Regions from separate parts of the Rummeliibacillus sp. JY-2-4R genome, predicted to be linked through region 1. Evidence: riboswitches for the same ligand, from Rfam matches in the RefSeq annotation. Region 1 holds a riboswitch; the other holds the start of a gene.
What was found. A riboswitch is a leader RNA that binds a small molecule or an ion and turns the genes downstream of it on or off. The one in region 1 is predicted to bind glycine.

Region 1 (11,839 bases):
AAGTTCCACAACAAATTCATTGAAGAATGGTGATTGATTTAAAACGATAAAGCCTTTCTTTTGAAGAGCTTTTGCCATGTAGTCTGCTTTTTCAATATTTAGTTGTGCCATTTCACGAATTCCTTGCTTTCCTAGTGCTGACATACAAACTGAAGAAGCAAGGGCATTTAATGCTTGGTTCGAACAAATATTAGATGTCGCTTTATCGCGACGAATATGTTGCTCACGTGCTTGCAATGTTAATACAAATCCACGTCTTCCTTGTTCATCTTGCGTTTGTCCGACAATACGTCCAGGGATTTTACGCATGAATTTTGATTTTACGGCAAAATAACCGCAGTGTGGACCACCAAAGGACATTGGAATACCAAGTGGTTGCATATCTCCGATAACAATATCTGCACCCAGTTTACCTGGTGATTGCAAAAGTGCTAATGCAAGTGGATTGGCACTGACAATGAAAAGTGCACCATTTTCTCCCGCGATTTTCTTAATTTCGGCTAAATCTTCAATAGAACCGAAGAAGTTTGGATATTGAACAATCACTGCAGCAACAGCCTTGTCTACTTGTGCTTTTAGTTGTTCTAAGTCTGTTACATCTGTTGCTAAACTTACTTCTTCTACTGCATAGCCTTGACCTTTTGCAACTGTGTTTAAAATTGCGCGAGATTCAGGATGAACGCCATTTGATACAAGTACTTTTTTTCGTCTTGTTGACGCAACTGCAAGGGAAGCAGCTTCTGCAAGAGATGTGAAACCATCGTACATAGAAGAGTTGGCCACATCCATTCCTGTTAATTCACTAACCATTGTTTGGAATTCGAAAATCGCTTGTAATTCCCCTTGGCTAATTTCTGGTTGATACGGTGTATAGGCTGTATAAAATTCAGAACGTGAAATCATATGATCCACTACACTCGGAATATAGTGATCATACGTACCCGCTCCAAGGAAAGTTGGATACTGGTTTACATTAATGTTACGCCCAGCAAGTTCATTCATTTTTTTCATGAGAACAGGTTCTGGATCTGCATCTGGAATGTTAAGCTCACCTTCTAAGCGAATGCTATGTGGAATATCTTCAAATAATTCGTCGACAGAAGACACGTTTAAAAACGAAAGCATTTCCTCTTGATCTTGTTTCGTATCAGGAAGATATCTATACGTATTGGTCATCTTATTCCTCTCCTTCGTTGATAAATGCTTGGTATTCACCTTCATTTAAAAGAGATTCTAATTCTTCTGGATTGGATAATTCCACTTCAACTAACCAACCTGCTTCATACGGCTCTTCATTAATTGACTCAGGCGTATCTTCTAAGGCCTCGTTTACACGAACGATTGTGCCTGTTACAGGAGAAAAAACATCAGAAACGGCTTTAACAGACTCGATTGATCCCATAGATTCATTTGCTGTTACTTCAGTATCAATTTCAGGGTTTTCAACAAAAACGATATCTCCTAATTGCTCTTGTGCAAATTCAGAGATTCCTATACGCACGCGATTTCCTTCTAATGGTAATACCCACTCATGGTCCTGATTAAATAGTAAATTTGCTGTTACATTCGTCATTATTTTTTCTCCCCTTCACCAATGTTTTCTATCCTTTTTTATAAAACGGTGTTTTCACAACAACCGCGTCAATCAATTTATTTCGAACTTCCACTTTTAGCTGTGTTCCCTCTTTCGCTTGTTCTGTAGAGATCAGCGCAAGACCTAAACTTTTATTTAAAGTTGGAGACTTAGTTCCAGATGTGATAAATCCAATTTCTTCTTCACTTTCTGAAAATACTTTGTAACCATGACGAGGAATGCCTCTTCCTGTTACTTCAATCCCAACTATTTTTCGTTTTAATCCTTCTTCTTTTTGTTTTAATAGGCTTTCTTTTCCAATAAAATCGCATTCTTTAGCTGTTTTGACAGCAAATCCGATCCCTGCTTCAAGTGGGCTAATTTCGTTTGAAAGCTCTTGCCCATAAAGTGCAAGACGTGCTTCTAAACGAAGTGTGTCACGTGCACCTAATCCACATGGTTTTAAACCATCTGCACTACCATTTTCAAGAAGCTTTTCCCAAAGAGCTTCTGCTTGTTGGGCTGCTAAATATAGTTCAAAGCCATCTTCACCTGTGTATCCTGTACGAGATACTAGAACATCTGTAATCTCTTCAATTTTGACATGTTGAGCAAATTGGAAGCTGCCGATTTGGCTTAAGTCTGTATCCGTTAATTTTTGTAAAATAGCTTCTGCCTTTGGACCTTGAATCGCAAGTTGAGCCACATCATTTGAAATATTTTGAAGTGTCACTTCGCCTTTTACATTTTGCTTCATCCAGTCATAATCTTTTTCAATGTTTGCTGCATTTACTACAAGCAAATATTTTTCATCTGCTAATTTGTAAACAAGTAAGTCGTCCACTGTAGTACCATCTGGGTAGCACATAGCTGTGTATTGTGCCTTATTGATGGCAATCTTCGTTACATCATTCGTAACGAGATAGTTGATATAGCTTTCTGCATCTTTTCCATCAATAAGTATTTCTCCCATATGGGATACATCAAATAGTCCGGCAACATTTCGAACTGCTTCATGCTCTTCTATAATGCTTGAAAACTGTACTGGAAGTTCCCAGCCGCCAAAGTCAATGACCTTTGCTCCAGATTTTTTATATGATTCAAATAGTGGCGTTCGTTTTAAAGTTGTTTCAATACTCATTTTGGCACCTCCGATTAAATTTCCTGCGCAATAATTGTTATTTCAGTTATCCTCTTATACGTTCACTGGTTGTTGAACCAATGGGAATGCTTCGCAAATGGCTTTTGTTGTCTCTTTTGCTTTTTTAAGAACGTCTTCGTCTCCGTTACTCTTTAGGACTGAAGCAATAACTTCACCTATTTTCACCATTTCCTCTTGCTTCATGCCACGTGTAGTTAAAGCAGCTGTTCCCATACGAATACCGCTTGTGACAAATGGGCTCTCCGGATCAAATGGAATTGTGTTTTTATTGACTGTGATTCCTGCTTCTTCTAATAACTTTTCAGCAACTTTCCCAGTTAAGTTCCATGGGCGTAAATCTAAAAGGACTATATGATTATCAGTGCCACCAGAAACAAGTGATGCCCCTTCTTTTTTCAATGTTTCGCTTAAAGTTTGAGCATTTTCAATGATTTGCTGTGCATAAGTTTTGAAGCTTGGTTGTAATGCTTCATTGAAAGCAACCGCTTTAGCAGCAATGATGTGCATTAATGGTCCACCTTGAATACCTGGGAATACGGCTTTATTGATTTTTTTGATTAACTCATCATCATTTGTTAAGATGATTCCGCCGCGTGGTCCTCTCAATGTTTTATGTGTTGTACTTGTAACGACATCTGCATATGGAATTGGTGATGGATGAAGTCCTGCTGCAACAAGACCAGCAATATGTGCCATATCCACCATGAATTTTGCTCCTACTAGATCAGCAATTTCTTTAAAGCGAGCAAAATCTATGACTCTTGGGTAGGCACTTGCACCAGCAATAATCAATTTTGGTTTCTCTTTTTTCGCGATTTCTTCTAGTTCATCGTAATCTATCAATTGCGTATCTTCTTTTACGCCATAGGATACAATGTCAAACCATTTACCTGAAATGCTAACAGGGCTACCATGAGTTAAGTGACCGCCATGAGAAAGATTCATCCCCATCACTTTGTCGCCTGGTTCAAGTAATGCATAAAATACGGCAAGGTTTGCTTGTGCACCTGAATGTGGTTGAACATTAGCATATTTTGCACCAAACAATTTCGTTAGGCGCTCAATTGCTGTTTGTTCTGCTACATCAACAAATTCACATCCGCCATAGTAACGTTTACCTGGATAGCCTTCTGCGTATTTGTTTGTCATGACACTTCCCATCGCTTCTAGCACATCTTCGCTTACAAAGTTTTCTGATGCGATCAACTCCAGTGTTTGATGTTGTCGATTACTTTCCTGTTCAATTGCTGCAAAGATGGCTGAATCATTTTGTCGTAAACTCATGTAAATTCCTCCTTCAAATTTGGTTTTGGTAGTACCAAACAATAGCACTTCACCTTACTACGAATCTACTTTTCTATGTATAGACAAACCTTTTTTGGACGCAAAAAAGGACAGAAAAGGGAAGCCGTAGCTTGATCCCTTCTCTGTCCTTTTACCTGAGAGTTTAACTCCTTTGTTTATGGAGTCTTCCCCGTTGGTGGCGTAATACTATGTCGCGCTCTCCAGAGGTGCGTCCGGTTGTAGTTCCTTCTACCTGAGAGATTTGTTCCAAGGGTTTTTTTAGAACTTGCTCCTTCGGTGGCGTTTGCTTAATGCACTCTCCTACAACCATCATCCGCAATATTGTTTTGTATATTCAGAATAATTTCAATATTGCGTGATGTCAATATTTATTTTTTATTTTCATATATTTTCTTCTTTAATCAAATTTCTTCTACAAATGATTCCTCAGTTGTTTGATCCACCATTTCTGCATTTGGCTTTCTTAGCTTATAAACGGCAATCAACATGATAAACCAAACAGGCGTTACGAATAAGGCAACACGAGTGTCTTGCGCAAATGCAAGTACCACAAGTACAAATGCAAGAAAAGCAAGGATTACATAATTTGCAACTGGATATAGTGGCATTTTAAATTTGTTTGCTTTTGCTAGTTCTGGTCTTGTTTTGCGATATTTCATGTGACAAATCACTGTGATTCCCCAAATAAAGATAAAACATACTGTAGAAACACTAGTAATTAGCGTGAATACCCCTTCTGGAATTAAATAATTCAAAATAACTGATATTAAAATAATCGTACTTGAGAAGAACAATGCATTAGAAGGCACTTTACGTGCATCCAGTTTGGCAAATTTTGCAGGTGCATTTTTTTCTCTTGCTAATGAAAAGACCATTCGGCTTGTACTGAAAATACCGCTATTACATGCAGAAGCTGCGGATGTTAGTACAACGAAATTGATAATACCTGCAGCTGCAGCGATACCAACTGACGCAAAGACTTGTACAAATGGGCTCTTCGCAGGATCAAGTGCGCTCCACGGATAAACACTCATAATAACAATAAGTGCACCAATGTAGAAAATGATCACTCGAATAGGAATGTTATTGATGGCTTTTGGAATTACTTTTTCAGGATCTTCTGTTTCACCAGCTGTAAGACCTACAAGTTCAATACCAACAAACGCGAAAACGACCATTTGGAATGATAGTATAAAGCCATTCATACCATTTGGGAACCATCCATCATGACTCCATAGATTCGTGAAACTAGCTGCACCCGAATCTGTATTGAAGCCTTTTATAATCATGACAACCCCAACGACAATAAGAGCAATAATCGCGATAACTTTAACTAATGCGAACCAGAACTCCATTTCACCGAAAAGCTTAACAGTAGCAAGATTCATACATAACAAGATGACAAGTGCGATTAAACCTGGCATCCACTGCGGTACATTAGGGAACCAATACTGCGTATAAATGCCAACTGCTGTTAAATCAGCCATCGCAATGGAAACCCAGCAAAACCAATAGGTCCATCCAGTAATAAATGCTGCCATATCCCCTAAATAATCATCTACAAAATCAACAAACGAATGATAGTTTAAGTTAGATAATAGTAATTCTCCTAGTGCACGCATGATTAAGAAACAAATAATACCTGTAATCATGTAAGCAAATAAGATAGATGGTCCTGCTAAATGAATTGACTTACCAGCACCAAGAAATAACCCTGTTCCAATAGCACCACCAATAGCAATAAGTTGTACGTGTCTGTTTTTTAGACCTCTTTGTAATTGTTGTTGTTCCATACGATCATCCTCTCAACTTTAATAAATTTGAATCTAGGAAACTAGTGATCATTGTAGATTACTAGCCCCTTCCAAAAAACTAAGAGTTTCACGACAATTGTTAAACAATGAAAACAAATTCCCCCTTCTTCTCAACAAAAAAAAGAACAGAAGAAGGCCTAATCACCTTCTCTGTCCTTTTACCTGAAAGTTTATCCCACAAGCTTCGTGGGTCCCCTTTGGTGGCAATAACTTGCACTCTCCAGAGTTGCGTCCTATATTGGTTCATTTACCTGAGAGATTTACTCCAATGGTTTTTTTGGAATTTGCTCCTTCGGTGGTGTTTCTCTTCACTCTCTCCCAATATAATCATCCGCATATTTTGTTTTTGTGTTATAATACAGGAATACGTTAGATATTTTACAAAATTCATATAATTCAAAACGTATTCTTTCAGTAACCCACTTTTTTGATTTCAATAGTGGTTACCACCCTTCATCAAACTATTAATAAAGGGCTTTCATTTATTATATTTCAAAGTTCACAAAAAAGAAATATATTTTTTCTAAAAATTTCGAATATTACAAATAAAGGAATGTAATTAGGATTATTTTCACTCATTTATCCCAAATCCTCATGTGGTTTATATAAAGCTAGCTACCTTAAAAATTCAAAACACCACAAGGCGGGATAACAATTACCCATCCTTGTGGTGTTTTTACTATCATTTTATAATAACATCCCTAAATATTTTTCGAAGTTCACGCCTTCTACTTTTGGAATTTCTTCCATAGAAGAATCTTGAATAGCCTTGTTAAGAAATTTTTCAGCAAGTTGGACCGATTCTTCCAAATCCTCTCCGCGCATCATGCCACCCATAATGACGGAGGCAAATAAGTCTCCTGTACCAGAATAGCTTTGCCCGTTGTACGGCATTGCATTATAAAACGTTCTATTTCCATCCAAATACATATTTCCAATATAACGCTCATTTGAATTTTCATTTGGTGGATTGACGCCCGTAATAATCACTTGTGCACCTGTTTCTTGCTGCAATGTGTTTCCTGCTTCCTCAATGGTTTGTAGGAAGTCTTTTTCGTTTGTATAACTATGTAACTTCTCATAAGATAACCCGGTTAATAAACAACATTCCGTTACATTCGGTGTGATCACATTTGCACATTTCACCAGTTCCCTCATGCGCATAAGCAATTCCTCTGTAAAAAGCTTATAAGCCTCGCCCATATCTCCCATTACGGGATCTACTAGCAACCGTGTTTTATCTGATTTAAATGTCTCTAAAAAGCGGAAAATATTATTAATTTGCTCCCGACCCGTTACAAAACCAGTATAGATGCCATCAAAACTTACATTCATCTTGGTCCATTCATCTTCAAAATAGTGCATTTTATCTGTAAAATCTTCGCAAAAAAAGCTCGAATAACCGGTCTGCGCAGACAAAATAGCAGTTGGCAAAGGACACGCTTGTACCCCCATTACCGAAAGAACCGGAATAGCAGCTGTCAATGAGCATTTTCCAAAAGATGATAAATCCTGTATTACTGCAACTTTTTTCATAGTGGCCTCCATTTTAAATATCTTGAAAATTAAAGTAGAAAATCTTTATTAACAGTATAGCATCCTTTATTCGTTGAGAATGTATAAACATAAATGCTTCTTTAAATTCTAATTAAATTAGGACATTATTTGTTGTATTCGAGGATAATATTTCCTAAAACGCGGATGTTTTTTCTGGAATCACGAATAATCGAACTCAAATCGCGGATGATTCATCGTAAATCGCGGATGTTCGCTTGTTACACCTATGAATATTTTCAAAAACTTGTATTCAAAAAGATTTACATAATTCCAGTTTAATTCATTCTCTTAATGCAAAGAATTTCTTTTTAAGTAGACTAGCAAGGTTTATAAAATAAAGATGTTCACTCTCAATTATACACAATAAAGTAAATAGTACTTTTAAAAAAGTTGCTGTTTAAGATAGTTGTTTACACTAGTGACTTTTAATATGTAAACAAAAAGACCGTCGACGTGGGTGTATCGTACGGTCATAATAATGATTTTTAATGGTATTCCTTCATAAATAACTCATTCTTCATGTTTATAGTGATGGAGGCCAAATATATTGTTTTCCCCAACTCTCTCTTGCAAGGCTTTCAATTTGTTCAATAATCTGAACATCAACGAGGGATGCGTCCCCATGTTCATAAGGGTTATAGTGGAAGACATACATACGAGATACAAATTGGGCAAATGGAAGTGAGGCTTCCCCTTCCTCTTCACCATGATTTTTTACAGACGGCTCAATTCCTTGTCCCCAGTTTTGGCCACTGTCATTGTTCGGATTGTAAAAATAAACCCGATATTCACCTTCTTTATCTTGGGCAATACGCTGGATGGAAACGGCATGAAGCCCCAACAACTGGCCATGAATATCCGTTATAAAAATACCTACAGGGTTTGGATATATGAGTTCATACCCATCGTTATACTCAGGATGATGAGTGGCATAAAACAATCGGACAAACCTAGAATAATTGATGACTGTTCTTGTTAGTGGATCAATAATACTGGCAAACCCGCGTTGAATCCAGTCTCCGTAAAATTCAGGATTTACCCATTTATGTCCATCCTGTCCTCGAAGCAATGTCCTTTTCATCATTTCGTTATAAATCTTATCAAGATGTTTCACTAAAACCTTGGATACTGGATCTAGTTCTTGATGTATTTCTGAAGCAACCCCTTCCACTAATAAAGATGAATGAATAATATCCCCTTCAAAAACCATATGAATATCGTTATCCCTAGCAGCACGTGCAATAAACTCGAGCAATTGGCCAGCGTCATGCTGTGACCATAGGCTAATTGCGCGTGTAGACTGACATGTGGGATTCATTCCTTGACCTACCCCTAAAGGCTGACCTAACACGCTTAACGTTCCGGACACTAGAATAGCATTTGCCGTTAATCCCTCGCACTTTGTTTCAGGTGTTAACAAGATTTCCTGCACTTCTGGATGAATCTCAAGTTCCAGTAAGCGTTGAATTCCTAGCGTAATCGGTTCCTGAGAGAGCAAACCTCTATTTAACACTTTCGCCAGTCCATAAATCGACTGGGCTGTTTGCGGATAAATAGAATCTTGTATCAACTCATCAACAAGCTCACGATGATCATGTAAAAGCGCTTGCCCTATTTCAGTCAATTGAAGAGCTGCAGGTAACAAATCAGAATGTTCACGAGCTAAATATCTGAGGAGCACTGCATGATAAGGGGATACAAGTCCCGTTTCGACGATTGACAGCCCAAACGATTCTGCTTCCTTTACCAACTCTTTTTTGGTGGCATCTTTTAAAGCCGCTCGATATTCATTGAAGTCATTCGCATGTTTGCTTAAATGACTTGGCGTTGTGATAGCATTTACATATTGTTGTAGAGAAGATTTCACTTTCTCATCAATGTTTGATTCCATAATCTGTTGTGCCATCGTAATCATGTTGAGTATTCGATTAACCATAATTGGACGCTGTATTGTAAGACGGTCGATTTCTGACACGATTTTCTTAGCAATTGCTTGAAAGGATAGTTCCTCCCCTAAGAAATGAAAGAGCCTTTCAGCTCGTTCAATATGTTCACCAGCATTCACTCTCGCCTCTTCTGTTTCTGGTGGAAATAAAATATCGAGATTTAAAGCTAATACTTCGTTTAAAAAATCTTTTGCTTCTTGGGCAGTTAATTCCTTATGTTCATATGTTCCTTTTGCAATGGCTAGCATTCGCAGCTCACTAAGCAATTCTACAATTGAATTCACACCTTTTAATTTTAATGAACCACCAACTAGAGGTGCTTGAAGTTTTGAAGCATTCTCCCAAGGTCCATTCAAAAACACACCTGCTTCATCAAAACGATGAGCATAATGAAACAATTCCTTTATACCTTCTTCTGTTTGAGTTAGTTCACTAGCCTGCCTGAAAACTTCTTTTTGATAATTGCTTTTCAAATACGGATCTGCCTGTCCAAGCAGATCCAGCGTCTGTTCAAAATTTGGTAATACTGATTTATCTAGAGCCTCCATCTTCCATTCCTCCTCATTCCTATTCAAAAATAAAAGTAGATGAATTATGTTATAAAATTCCGTCTGTAATTCCACTAATATCCAGTAATGTATAATTTATTTCCCTTAATTAAATCTTTCAAACTCTCATTTTTTTAAAAATTATTGCTTTCGGTCCAAATCTTTTACGAATCGTTGTCTAGTTTTCTGACTTTTGTGCTAGTAAAGATTTATTTAGTGCTAGCATTCTTAATGAATACTTTAATAGAATGAGTAGATTAATATGTAGAAATTTCGATTATTTTATCTAGTGTTACTTAGTGTAAGGAGGTTCTTGTTATATTAGAAGATATATTCAAGTGGATTAGAGGATGTGATTATCCGAAATAAAATGAACCTCAAATTAGCAAATTTGAGGTTCATTTTTGTTATTACTTTTTCGTGCGTTTATCCTTCTCATTCGCAGCGTCAGCACGTTGAAAATCTTTTCGATAGAGAATTTCTTGCATAGATGTTAGTCCATTATATTTTGTTGTGAAATGCTGAGGTGGTAACTTTTGGTCCTTCACAATGATCACTCCTTTCTTTATCTTCTAAAAGTTTTTCCTTTGGAATAGATGGATATACCATTATTTTTTGTAATGAATGAATTTAGTCAAGATGAACCAGGAGGATTTATTATTTCAAAAGGTATTTCTGTAATTGAGTAACTTTTTGTGTTTTTCTACTATTTAATTGGAATCATAGGTTGTGTTGGTTATTTTCTTATTGCAAAATGTTTTTTATATAGACTGGCGAGGTTTATAAAAAGAAAAGAAATTTATAAACAGATGGTGTTTTCGTTACCAAAATTTTAAACTTTCTTTGAAAACTTGCTCTCTTTCTTACTAGTTACTATATTGTCATAGCGAATTTTATAAAAATGATGTTTCATTTAGTAAAACACGGGTATATATATGACATAAGAAAATTAAATTATTAAAACATTAAGGAGTTGCATGTAGATGACAAAAGTAGTTTTAGTAAATGGAGAATATTTAGCAATCTTAGATGAAAGACAAGAAGTACACACGAAGAAGTTGCCTGAAGGATTAGAACTTGGACCAATGGGTGAAGTCCAATACGACCAAAAAACCGGAGAAATTATTGTTGATGGTCAGGCCATTTAAGCTCTTTTCACCATTAGCTACATAGAAAGCCTACTCATTATTATTGGATAATGAATAGGCTTTTTGTGTTTGAGTAATTGGATCTCATTCAATTCGCTCATTTTTGCTGGTAATTCGTTCTTTTGACGCTTTAATTCGCCCTTTTGATGCTCCAATTCTCCCTTTTCATCTTGCTATTCGCTCTTTTCTAAATTGCACTCTCACTATATGAAATTTAAGTCTCCGAAAAATCCGAATTAAATCTATTTATAAATATTTAGACTAGCGAGGTATATAAAATTAAATCGAAGATAATATACGGTGATGATTGGCAATTGTTTGGTACAATGTGAAAATACGAGATGGAAAAATTGGAAGTCTTATGATTTGAAATATTAGTAATACCATATAGGGTTAATAACTTAAGGATGGGTTATTTTAGATTTAATGATAAAAAAGCTCTAATCCCGTGTAAGACTTGGATTAGAGCTTTTGGATTTAAAAACATTTATGAACACAGTACGTACTAAGTATGAATAGGTTAAAGTTAAATTTTGCTTTCTATTGCGAAACCTCTAAGTGAAAGAGGATAATGATGTGTCTTGATGAATTCTCGTTATTGGATAGGCGAAGCTATATTAATAGGAAAAGACTTTCTTTCAAACAGATTAGTTTTTCACTTCATACCATGCGAGTTTAGGTCTTGTATCAGGATAGCCGTATTGTTTACGATCATTCTTTCGTTCTTCTGTAAAATCAAACCAACTTTTATCACTCTCTGGATCGTTAGCATAATAGACAATGCAA
Region 2 (11,839 bases), 940 kb from region 1:
ATTGAAACGATATATCCTAGACCGCGAGCAGGAAACTTCGGATCTGCTTTTACTGTTAAAACAACAAAATCCCCCGCTTTTAATGTCTTCTTTTCAGTATCTTTGAAAGAATAACGGTCAATCATCACTAATTTAGAAACACCTTTATGCGTAATGTGCATTTCTTCTGTTATAGGATGGACTTGGGGGAATTGTTGTATGTCCTTATTTAATTGTTCAATGTCGATTGTTTGATGATTATGCTGTGATGCAAGTACCATATCATCGCCTCCCTATTTATTAAAACACAATATGTAGTGCTAATTCATTTAATAACAATACTATATATTGATAATAAATGCAAATAGAGAGTTTTTGCGAGAATCCTTGTCATATCTACCTTTATCGACATTTTATTTAAAAACTTATGAAAAATAAGTCTAAAAACCTATTATTTTCTAAAATTCCATTCGTCATTTTCATAACGAGTTTTTGCAAGATTTTCAACATAATCTTGTTGTTCTTGTGTCAATTCATATGGAACTAATTCAATATCTAGTGCATCCTCAAATCCTTTGTGGAATGCTTTTGTGCAAGTTTCAACATCTACTTTACGACTCGCTAATTGATTAATTGCAATTGCTTTTTGTGGTAAATGTTTGCGCATACGTTCTTTCGAAGCTTCTGATGGAAATTTGAAAAGAGATATCAATTTTTCATCATCTAAATCTATTAATATTGAGCCATGTTGTAAAATTACGCCTTCTTGTCTTGTTTGAGCACTACCCGCAACTTTTTTTCCTTCTACGACAAGTTCATACCAACTTGGTGCATCAAAACAAACTGCACTCTTAGGTTTTTTCAATATTTCTCTTTTTTCATCGGAATCAGGTATGGAAAAATAAGCATCCAAGCCAAGGTTACGGAAACCTAATAATAAACCTTCACTGATTACTCTATAAGCTTCTGTAATCGTTTTAGGCATGTCTGGGTATTCTTCGGAAACAATGACGCTATAGGTAAGTTCATGCTCATGTAAAACTGCACGACCACCTGTTGGGCGCCTTACGAAGCCTAAATTTAATTTATGTAATTGTTCAAAATCGATATCTTTTTGTGCTCGTTGAAAATAACCGATTGATAGTGTTGCAGGATTCCATTCATAAAAACGAATAACCGGAGGAATTAAGCCTTTACTATGCCAATGTAGTAATGCTTGGTCTAAAGCCATATTGTAAGATGGGCTACAAGGTCCAGAATTTATAAAATACCACTTTGTTTTCATTTTATCGTCTCCCTTTTATATCAACTTTTCTATTTTATCAAAGTCATTGGACTATCGCCAGTTCTTCTTTTATAATAATATTTATAGATAGAAAGGGGTAAGTCATTTTGAGTTGGTTATATTCAATATTAATCGTTCTTGGCGTAATCATTATTTACGCATTAATTAACGCTTTCCGCTTAAAAAAAGCAGTTACTACACTAAATGAAGAAGAATTTAAACAAGGATATCGTAAAGCGCAATTAATCGATGTTCGTGAATTAAAAGAATTTGAGAGTGGCCATATTTTAGGTGCTCGTAACTTACCTACTACGCAATTGCGTAATAGATTTCATGAGCTTCGTCCTGATAAACCTGTGTACCTTTACTGCCAAAATGCTACACGTAGTGCACGTGCTGCCATGTTTTTAAAGAAAAAAGGATATAATGAAGTTTATCAATTAGAAGGCGGCTACAAAAATTGGCACGGTAAAATTAAAGTTAAATAATCTTTTCTTCAAAAAAAGAAAGTCATTTCCAAAAAAAGAAATGGCTTTTTTCTTTTTACATTATTTATTTCCCATATCATTTCCTAAATATATATAATAGGAAGAAACTCAAATCTATATATATTTATTCCAAATAGATTAAAACATAAATTTACAATTTTTAATATAAATCTTACATAAACAAAAGACGATTCATCTCCATTCCTATTAGGATTGGAGAATCCTCGTCTGAATAATTAATCAATTGAATTATGCTTCAACAAGATTTGCAGGTTTTACGTATTTTAAGACTGGTTGACGTGCAGCGCGTGTTTCATCTAGACGACTGATAACAGTTGTGTGTGGCGCTTCTTGAACAATCTCTGGTGATTCTTCTGCTTCTTTTGCAATTTGAATCATCGCATCGCAGAAAGCATCTAATGTTTCTTTAGATTCTGTTTCAGTTGGCTCAATCATTAAACCCTCTTCCACATTTAATGGGAAGTAAGTTGTTGGTGGATGATAGCCAAAGTCTAGCAGTCTTTTTGCGATATCAAGCGTACGTACGCCCAGTTTTTTCTGACGACTACCACTTAATACAAATTCATGTTTACAATGACGATTGTAAGGTAATTCATAATATGGTTGTAAACGGCGCATCATATAGTTCGCGTTAATAACAGCATTTTCTGTAACAGCTTTTAAGCCATCTGGACCCATGGAACGAATATAAGTATATGCACGTACATTTATACCAAAGTTACCATAGTAAGGTTTTACACGGCCAATAGATTGTGGACGGTTATAATCAAAATGATATCCTTGTTCTGTTTTAACTAGCACTGGTTTTGGTAAAAATGGAATCAAATCCTCTTTAACACCAACAGGACCAGAACCAGGACCACCGCCGCCATGAGGACCAGTAAATGTCTTGTGTAAGTTTAAATGAACACAGTCAAATCCCATATCTCCAGGACGCGCTTTTGACATTACCGCATTAAGGTTCGCGCCATCATAGTAAACTTTACCACCAACACCGTGAACGATATCTGCTATTTCTAGAATATTTCCTTCAAATAGTCCTAGTGTATTTGGGTTTGTAAGCATTAAAGCAGCAGTATCTGGACCTACAACATTGCGCAAATCTTCAAGACTTACAAGACCATTTTCATCAGACTTTACAGTGACGATATCAAATCCTGCTACAGATGCAGATGCTGGGTTTGTTCCATGCGCTGAGTCAGGCACAATCACTTTAGTACGTCCAAAGTCTCCATTTGTCTCATGGAATGCACGGATCATCATAAGTGCAGTCCATTCGCCATGAGCACCAGCAGCTGGTTGAAGTGTTACTTCATCCATACCCGTAATTTCGATTAAATGTTGTTGTAAATCATACATTAATTCAAGTGCACCTTGCACTGAATTTTCTTCTTGTAAAGGATGAATATTTGCAAAACCAGGGAATCTTGCAACAGATTCATTAATCTTTGGATTGTATTTCATTGTACATGAACCAAGTGGATAGAATCCTGAATCCACACCATGGTTACGGCGTGATAGTGCTGTATAGTGACGCATGATATCTAATTCAGATAGCTCTGGTAATTCAGCCTCTTCCTCACGAATAGCTGCTGTTGGTAAAATAGTAGATAATTCTAATTCTGGAACATCTAATTCAGGTAAACTATAACCTACGCGACCCTCTTTAGATAATTCGAATACAAGCGGTTGATTTTCCTTATGCATGTTGAAGAGCCCCCATTTCTTGAACAAGTGCATCAATTTCTTCTTTTGTACGTTGTTCAGTAACAGCAATTAATACATGGTTTTCTAATTCAGGTTTTACTTTACCTAAATTAAAGCCACCAATTATACCTTTTGTCAATAAAGCTGTATTCAATTCTTCAACTGAACCATTTACTTTAACAACAATTTCATTGAAATGAGCGCCATTGAAAGGTACTTCAAATCCAGCACGTACAAAAGCTTCTTTTGCATAATGCGTTTTTAGAATATTTTGTTTTGCCATTTCTTGAACACCTTTTTTACCAAGTGCTGTCATTGCTACAGACGCTGCTAATGCATTTAATGCTTGGTTAGAGCAAATATTAGAAGTAGCTTTTTCACGACGAATATGTTGTTCACGTGCTTGTAGCGTTAGTACAAAACCACGACGGCCTTCTTCATCTACTGTTTCTCCAATTAGACGACCAGGAACCTTACGCATTAATTTTGTAGTTGTAGCAAAGTAACCGCAATGTGGACCACCAAAAGCTTCAGGAATACCAAATGGTTGAGCATCTCCAACTGTAATATCTGCTCCCATTTTGCCAGGAGGTGTTAGAATTCCCAATGATAATGGATTGCTTGAAATAATTGAAAGACCTTTCACTGCATGAATTGCATCAGAAATTGCCTGAACATTTTCGATTTGTCCATAGAAGTTTGGATATTGTACCATGACACCTGCAGTATTATTATCAATTAAACTTTCAAGCACTTCTAAGTCTGTTTTCCCATCTTTTAACGGTACAGTAACCACTTCAATGGATTGACCATATGCGTAAGTTTTTACAACATCTTGGGCAATTGGATGTACCGCTTCTGATACTAACAGTTTTTTTCGACGAGTTTGACCTGCGGCTAGCATTCCGGCTTCTGCAAGTGCTGTTCCTCCATCGTACATAGAAGAGTTTGCAAGATCCATACCTGTTAGTTCAGCAATCATTGTTTGGAATTCAAAGATTGCTTGCAATTCCCCTTGAGAAATTTCAGGTTGATATGGTGTATAAGCAGTATAAAATTCAGAACGAGAAATGACATGGTCTACAATAACAGGTTTATAGTGATCATACACACCTGCTCCTAGGAATGAGACATACTCATCACTATTTGCATTTTGTTTTGCAAGTTGAGCTAATTCTTTTAATAATGCTGTTTCTGATTTTGCAGGTTTGATATTGTATTCACCTTTAAATCGGATCTTTTCTGGGATGTCAGCGAATAATTCATCAACTGATGATACACCAATAACCTTTAACATATCTTGCTGATCTTGTTCAGTCATTGGTAAATAGCGATGTTTCATGCAATAAAACCTCTCTTCACTTTATTTTTGGCGTTTATAAAAAGGTGTTTCTACCGTTTTTACCTTAAGTCTACGATTTCGAATTTCAATCTCTAATTCTTGGCCCACAACCGCATATTCACTTTTCACAAGTGCTAACCCAATATTACGTTTAGTTAGTGGCGATTGTGTACCTGTTGTTACCTCACCGATTTCTTCTTCCCCTTTATAGACTTTATATCCATGACGAGGGATCCCTTTGTCAATCATTTCAATGCCAATACTTTTTCTTGGCACACCATTTTCCTTTTGAGCGAGTAATGCATCCTTACCGATGAAATCTTCTTTATTTAATTTCACGACAAAGTTAATACCTGCTTCAAGTGGTGAAATAGTATTTGATAATTCTTGTCCATACAATGGAAGGCATGATTCAAATCGAAGAGTATCACGTGCACCTAAACCACAAGGAAGAACTCCCTTTGATTCTCCAGCTTGTAAGATTAAATCCCAAAGTGCAACAATTGCATCATTGGAAGCATATATTTCGAAACCATCTTCGCCAGTATAACCAGTACGAGATACTAAAGTATCGTAGCCTTTTATATTTACATGTTGTTGTAAACGGAATGGTTTGATTTCTTGAAGATTCGTTTCAGTTAATTGTTGTAACACTTCTAATGCAATAGGTCCTTGAAGTGCTAATTGACCGAATTCACTTGAACGATTTGTGATTGTCACATCTCCAAAAGCCTGTTTTTTCATCCAATCAAAATCTTTTTCAATATTTGCTGCATTTACAACTAATAAATACTTAGCTTCTTCTAGTTTGTAGATTAGTAAATCATCTACAACTCCACCATCTTCATAACACATTGTTGTATATTGTGTTTGATTGATTGCAACTTTTGAAACATCATTTGTCACTAAATTTTGCAAATAAGCTAAACTATCTGAACCTTCAACAAAGATTTCTCCCATATGCGAAACATCGAATAACCCCGCATTTTTGCGAACAGCTTCATGTTCAGCTTTAATAGAAGAAAATTGCACAGGTAAATCCCATCCACCAAAATCAATTGTTTTACCGCCATATTTTGCATATGAATCAAATAATGGTGTATGTTTTAATTCTGTTCCCATTTTGTTGCCCCCTAATCCTCATAGTCTTATCCAGCTCCACGCGCCAGGTCCTCGAAAGTACACAGTATGATGTGATTTCGATAGCCTAAGTACGCCGTACGATTCGACGTACTTAGGCTATCTTCCTTCGTTCGGACGCGTTCAGCATTTAAATAAAAAGACAGAGAAATCCAATTTTTGGATTTCTCTGTCCCATGCACCTGAAAGTTTAACCATTACGGTTGGCCTCTTTGGTGGCTACTTAGAGTAGCTCTCTCCAGAGTTGCGTCCCTTACGAGTCTTTTTGCCTGAGAGATTCATAGCACTTTGCTACTTGCTCCTTCGGCGACGCAATTTTTGCGTTCTCTCCCCGTACAATCATCCGCTTCCAAGAATAAATCTTGGTTCATTTCATTTCAATGTTCTATAACAGGATTGCTTGACTATATCCTAACATTGAATTACGAAAACTGCAATAAGTTTATGAAAAATGTTTCAAAGACGAATAATAAACTTACAGACCGTAAAATCATTCGCCTTTCAGTCTGGTAATTTGGAATGCTGCGTATTCAACAATTTGTCTTAATGATCTTCCTTCAGTTCGTATCGTTATATGTGTTGAACTTTTATAATATCTTCTACGCTGGTAAAACAAATCTTCTAACTCTTGTTTCGTTGAACGTTGAACAATAGGTCGATTTTTGTCTTTGTGAATTCTCTTCCAAATATCAGGAAAAGTCGCATCTAAAAATAACACTAATCCAGTTTGTCGCATAATTCTTCTATTTTCTGCATTCATCGCAACTCCACCACCAGTTGAAATAATGCAAAATTCATCTCGGAAGTCTCGCAAAAATTCCGTTTCTATTTTACGAAAATAATCTTCCCCTTTTTGCTCGAAAATCTCTGGAATAGCCATTTTTTCCCTTCTCACGATTTCTTTATCCATGTCGTAATATGGCATTCTTAGAAAATAACTGAGTCTTCTGCCAATTGCGCTTTTCCCACTCCCCATAAAGCCAACTAAATATACTTTTCTCATTTTTCTCACCTTCTTAGACAAAGCAAATGCCTTACAACTTTATATCACTTTTATTTATAGTAGCATGAACACTTGTCGATTCCAATAAATCATTCAAGGATGAGAAAAAATATAAGAAATTTAGGAGTTTATGTCAAATATTCATATTAATTTGAGCTACTAACCGTTTTATTTTCAATATTTTCATTTTCTAATTGAATAGAGTTTAATACGATTTTTGTTTGATCAATAGCTGCGATTTTCAAAGCATCATATGCTCTATAATGTGATTCATATGATGTACTAGCAGATAACAGTAAATTTGTAACAAAAAATAGGAAAATCAATGCAGTTAACAGTAAAAAACCCTCTTCATTTCTGAACATTCGGTACAATATATACTCTACTCCTTTCATCCCCATTTGCAAAGTAGACAGACATATTGACCACATAATTACGATAGTCAAAATTAGCATCTCGAATTCCAAATAATAAAGGTTGATACCCTTCGTCTCGTCTTAATTCACCCATTCCGATTGCATGCACTGCTACATCCCCTCTATTTTCGGTGAAATAATGAATACTCTTCTTATCATAATAAATTTCTTCTGCTTCGGTTAATTCATTTTGTAATTGAAATGCGAACAACTCCCATTGCAATTCACTACTATTAAGAATTCCTTTGCTTTTTTGACTATACCAAGTACAAAATAGTAAAAAGAAATGGGCAAACAGAACCAAAATCATTAGTTGGAGCAATGAATCTAATAATGTAAAACCCCCTTCTTCCTTTAAACTAAGGATTCGCATTTACACATAGCCTTTCGCTTTTTATATTTGTGTATTGTATACAAACTTGACTTTCGTCTCCTTCCCAATAATAAATCACTTCATCTATCTCAATTTCACCTTGATATTTTTGAAACTTTTTAATATTGCCAGCTGCATACAATGCTGCTTCTGCAGCATGAAGACTTAACTTTTTGCTATAAAGGGATGTCTCAAGACGATAAAAGAACGGCAATAATGTTCCAAATATAAGCATAACAATGACAAATGCCAGTAATGATTCTGGCAACGAATGTCCTTTTTCATTGAACAATTTTTACCCTTCCTTCGCCTAGATACACAATGAGTTTCGTAAGCCTACCGTTTACACTAAAAACCATGGTCCCCGCCTTAGCGACCGTATGGTTTTCTGAAAATTGTACAACATTTATATTACCAGTATGATGATATCGGATTTTTTTTGAATATTGTCTAACAATTATCGGCTTTTCTTTATTTATTTTCGATACATAAATTCGAATTTCACTTAATTCTTTTGGAACATATAAATACGTAGAGCTTTTATACTCATATGACAAGGCCTGAGTCAATTCTATATCAGTTTTCAATTCTTGGATAAAGCGGTCCTCTAGTTGTCGATCAAATTGTTTCTTACATACATTAATACCAATCATACAAATAATCATAGTAATTGAAAGAACTAATAACATCTCAATCAATGTAAAACCTTTTTGATTTTTGTAAATACGTTTAATCTGAGACTTCAACTTTGCCATCAGTAATCGTAATCGTTTTCCCTTTACAAGTATTCGAATCACCCGTCATTAGATATTCTGCATCTGCTAATTGGCTAGTTGATGAAGGATATTCTCCTAAATCAATTCTGTAAGCTTCTACCTGTCCTTGTACCATTTTGACATATGCGTCACACCCCTTTTGATCGACTGTTGCAAAATGTTTAGTAACATTCGGAATGGCAATGAGAACTAATATGGCAATGATAAAAAGCACGATTAACATCTCAATTAAAGTAAAACCTTTTTGATTCATTATTTTCATAAATCACACTCCCCCTTTTAAATAAGATCCATCATTTCGTACATTGGCAATAAAATAGCTAAATAAGCGCCTAAGATACAAAGTGCAACGATCAGAAAAAGTAATGGTTGGACAAAAGCAAGAGTCCGCTCTACGTTATTTTCTGTTCGTTTAACAAGAAATTCACTATAAATCTGTAATTCTCTCCCTAAATTCCCTCCTTGTTCACCATGGAGGACATGTGCATTAAATCCCTTATAAAAACAATTTTCTCTCTCAATCGCAGTTGATAAGGACTCTCCAAAGATTATTCTCTTCTGAATCATTTCTGCAATTTTCGCTAAATAGGGTTGCAATTTCTGTTTTTGAAGAATTTCGAGCGCTTCCTGCATAGATATTCCACTTTCAATTAGCCCTCCTAATTCATAAGAAAATTGTCGAGTCAATTGTAATTTGAAATTTCGATTCACAACTGGAATTTTCAACAATAAGTCCAACCGTTCTTTTAGAGTCTTTTTCCGTAGCCAACTCCAGAAGAAAATTAATAGTGAAACAAATAAAACAGCTAAAATTATAAATAAATCTGGTAAGTGTAAAAAGAATGAGGATAATGTCAATTGAACATTACCTTCTGAAGCTCGATTATTCATCATAAACGACATATTCGGTAAAAAGTACGTTCTAAAAGCCCAAAATAGCAAGATTAGAAATATAAATAGCATGATTGGGTATGTTAGTAATTTTAATAATTGTTGCCTATTCCGTTCTTTCTTTTCCAATTGAATTGCTACGGTGTGTAATGCTTGTACTGTTTTCCCGTGCTGTTCTGCAACTAATATGGTCATTAGATAAATATTGGGTATTCCTAATACTTTCAGAACATCTGTCATTGACGATCCATTTCGTAATTGCTTCAAAAGATGATTTTCTATCTCAGACATATTCTTAATATGATGAGGCATTAACATAAATAAAGAATCTGAAAATGTATATCCTTCTTTTAACAGAACACTCATCTTTTTTAATAATTGTGCAGGCTCTCTTAACGGAGCTTTTCTTTTGTTAAACATATTATCTATATGTTTTTTCCTTAGGTCTAAGGGTAATTGCACCAGATCTTACCCCCTTTTCCAACTGTCCTTTTAATGTATATTCATCAGGAAGTTGATAAGAATGTCCATATTCAATAGCTCTAAAAGCATCCTCTAAAAATTGATTTGCTAGTATTTCATAAATAGCTTTTGTTTGTTGCATCGTATTGGAGTAAACAAGCCGCTGTGCAACAACACCTAAAACTGTTTGTTTAAGTTCTTCAAGTGATATTCCTAAATCTAATAAACGATAAATGCACCCTACTGTGTCTTTACTATGAATTGTCGTAACAACAAAATGACCAGTTAATACAGCTTCGATTGCGATTTCTGCCGTTTCACGATCTCGTATTTCACCAATCATAATCACGTCGGGGGAATGTCTTAAAATTGCTTTTAATCCGACCGCATAGGTTACTCCAGCTCTTTCATTCACTTGAATTTGTAGTAAATTCGATTGATTATTTTCTACTGGATCTTCCAAAGAAATAATATGTTTATGATGATTACTCGCTAGATGATTGATTAAAGAATATAAAGTTGTTGATTTTCCACTTCCAGTTGGACCAGTTACAAATAAAATACCTTGAGGTTTTTCTGCGAGTTGAACTAATAGTTTTGCTGAATCAGAAAATAAACTTAACGCAGATATAGGCAATGTACGATTTTGAAGCATGATGCGAATTACAAGACTTTCTTTTAAAAAAACTGATGGTAATGTTGATACACGAAAAGAAATCTGTTGATTGTTGTATTTTTGCTCGAATGAGCCACTTTGGGGTTTTCTTTTTTCACTAATATCTAATGAGGATAAAAATTTCAAATAAGAAATCATTCGATCTCCTAAGTCTTGGGGAAGTTTTCCAGCCGCATTTAGCTGGCCGTACTTTCTAAAATATATTTCATATAGATTTTCTGTTGGCATAACGTGTAAATCTGATGCACCAAATTTTATTGCTTTTTGGAGTAGATGCATAACTTTTTGTTCAATTATTGTTTCAGTAACAGACATATTCCCTCCCTTCAACCTTACAAGTAATGACCGCTCGTTACCTGTTAACAATATTATACATGGTCTATATTGGAAAAGGAAGGATTTATTTCTACAAAGCACATGACTATTTTCCCATCGCTCAACAACTTTAGTACAATAGAACTGAAATATTTGATATTTCGATTGTTTATAGAGGTGCAATCCCTAAATAACACAAAAAAATCATAATTTACAGAAGTATAAAACCTTTATTACTGATAAAATTGTATTATTACATTATTGAATTATAATAATAATGATTACACTGGAGGTGAAATAGTTATATGATTAATCAACTTAAAGTTACCAGTACACTATCTGATGAGACAAGATTTTCTATATATCAATTTATGCTTCAAGAAAAGAGGGCCTTTTCTGTTCAGGATATTGCGGAACGCTTTCAAATTCACCCTAATGTAGCGAGACTCCATTTGACGAAGTTAAATGAGATTGAGATAATTAATTCGGAATATGAAAAAACCGGTAAGGGTGGTCGGCCAGGAAGAAAGTATAAAGCCGCACAAGAAGGCATAACTTTGTCTTTTCCAAAACGAAATTATAATGAGCTATTAGATTGGACACTTGAGATTCTCTCAGAATTTGGTGAAGATGCCAAACGTATTGGAAAGAAAATTTGCCATAAAAAAGGAACTGAAGTTATGGAAAATCTTCTCTCAAGTCATGGCAAAGATAAAAACCTCTTAACATTTGAACAAAAAGTTGAGTATATCACCGAAGCGGCATCATTAATTGGCTACGTACCTCTAATAAAGGATACACCAAATGGAAGGACGATTTCCTTTGCTGTTTATAATTGTCCATTTCTAAATGAAGTAGAAAAGCATTCACAACTAATATGTGATCTACATGAATCGTATCTAACAGGACAGTTTGATTACCTTTTTGAAGTAAAGGATTTTCTTCAAATTGAAAGTATGACAAAT

Region 2: linked by a shared signal. The riboswitch ahead of gcvT (glycine cleavage system aminomethyltransferase GcvT) and the one ahead of ACWV26_RS08200 (amino acid permease) in region 1 are both predicted to bind glycine.

Annotation. Positions count from the first base shown of each region.
Region 1 covers NZ_CM132623.1:1,684,994-1,696,832, reverse strand. Annotated here, with positions in the region: gene gcvPA (aminomethyl-transferring glycine dehydrogenase subunit GcvPA) at 1-1,176, opposite strand, end outside; gene gcvH (glycine cleavage system protein GcvH) at 1,178-1,573, opposite strand; gene gcvT (glycine cleavage system aminomethyltransferase GcvT) at 1,602-2,714, opposite strand; gene glyA (serine hydroxymethyltransferase) at 2,769-4,019, opposite strand; glycine riboswitch at 4,250-4,353, opposite strand; gene ACWV26_RS08200 (amino acid permease) at 4,442-5,833, opposite strand; glycine riboswitch at 6,003-6,080, opposite strand; glycine riboswitch at 6,084-6,185, opposite strand; gene ACWV26_RS08195 (pyridoxamine kinase) at 6,542-7,390, opposite strand; gene ACWV26_RS08190 (hypothetical protein) at 7,935-9,905, opposite strand; gene ACWV26_RS08185 (YfhE family protein) at 10,316-10,453, opposite strand; gene ACWV26_RS08180 (hypothetical protein) at 10,889-11,053, shown strand; gene ACWV26_RS08175 (helix-hairpin-helix domain-containing protein) at 11,701-11,839, opposite strand, start outside.
Region 2 covers NZ_CM132623.1:2,628,068-2,639,906, forward strand. Annotated here, with positions in the region: gene ACWV26_RS12850 (vitamin B12-dependent ribonucleotide reductase) at 1-260, opposite strand, end outside; gene ACWV26_RS12855 (lipoate--protein ligase family protein) at 431-1,264, opposite strand; gene ACWV26_RS12860 (rhodanese-like domain-containing protein) at 1,372-1,752, shown strand; gene gcvPB (aminomethyl-transferring glycine dehydrogenase subunit GcvPB) at 2,002-3,480, opposite strand; gene gcvPA (aminomethyl-transferring glycine dehydrogenase subunit GcvPA) at 3,473-4,822, opposite strand; gene gcvT (glycine cleavage system aminomethyltransferase GcvT) at 4,844-5,944, opposite strand; glycine riboswitch at 6,210-6,305, opposite strand; gene ACWV26_RS12880 (shikimate kinase) at 6,453-6,965, opposite strand; gene ACWV26_RS12885 (hypothetical protein) at 7,112-7,339, opposite strand; gene comGF (competence type IV pilus minor pilin ComGF) at 7,317-7,754, opposite strand; gene ACWV26_RS12895 (hypothetical protein) at 7,741-8,046, opposite strand; gene comGD (competence type IV pilus minor pilin ComGD) at 8,036-8,509, opposite strand; gene comGC (competence type IV pilus major pilin ComGC) at 8,484-8,792, opposite strand; gene comGB (competence type IV pilus assembly protein ComGB) at 8,810-9,883, opposite strand; gene comGA (competence type IV pilus ATPase ComGA) at 9,843-10,874, opposite strand; gene ACWV26_RS12920 (helix-turn-helix transcriptional regulator) at 11,180-11,839, shown strand, end outside.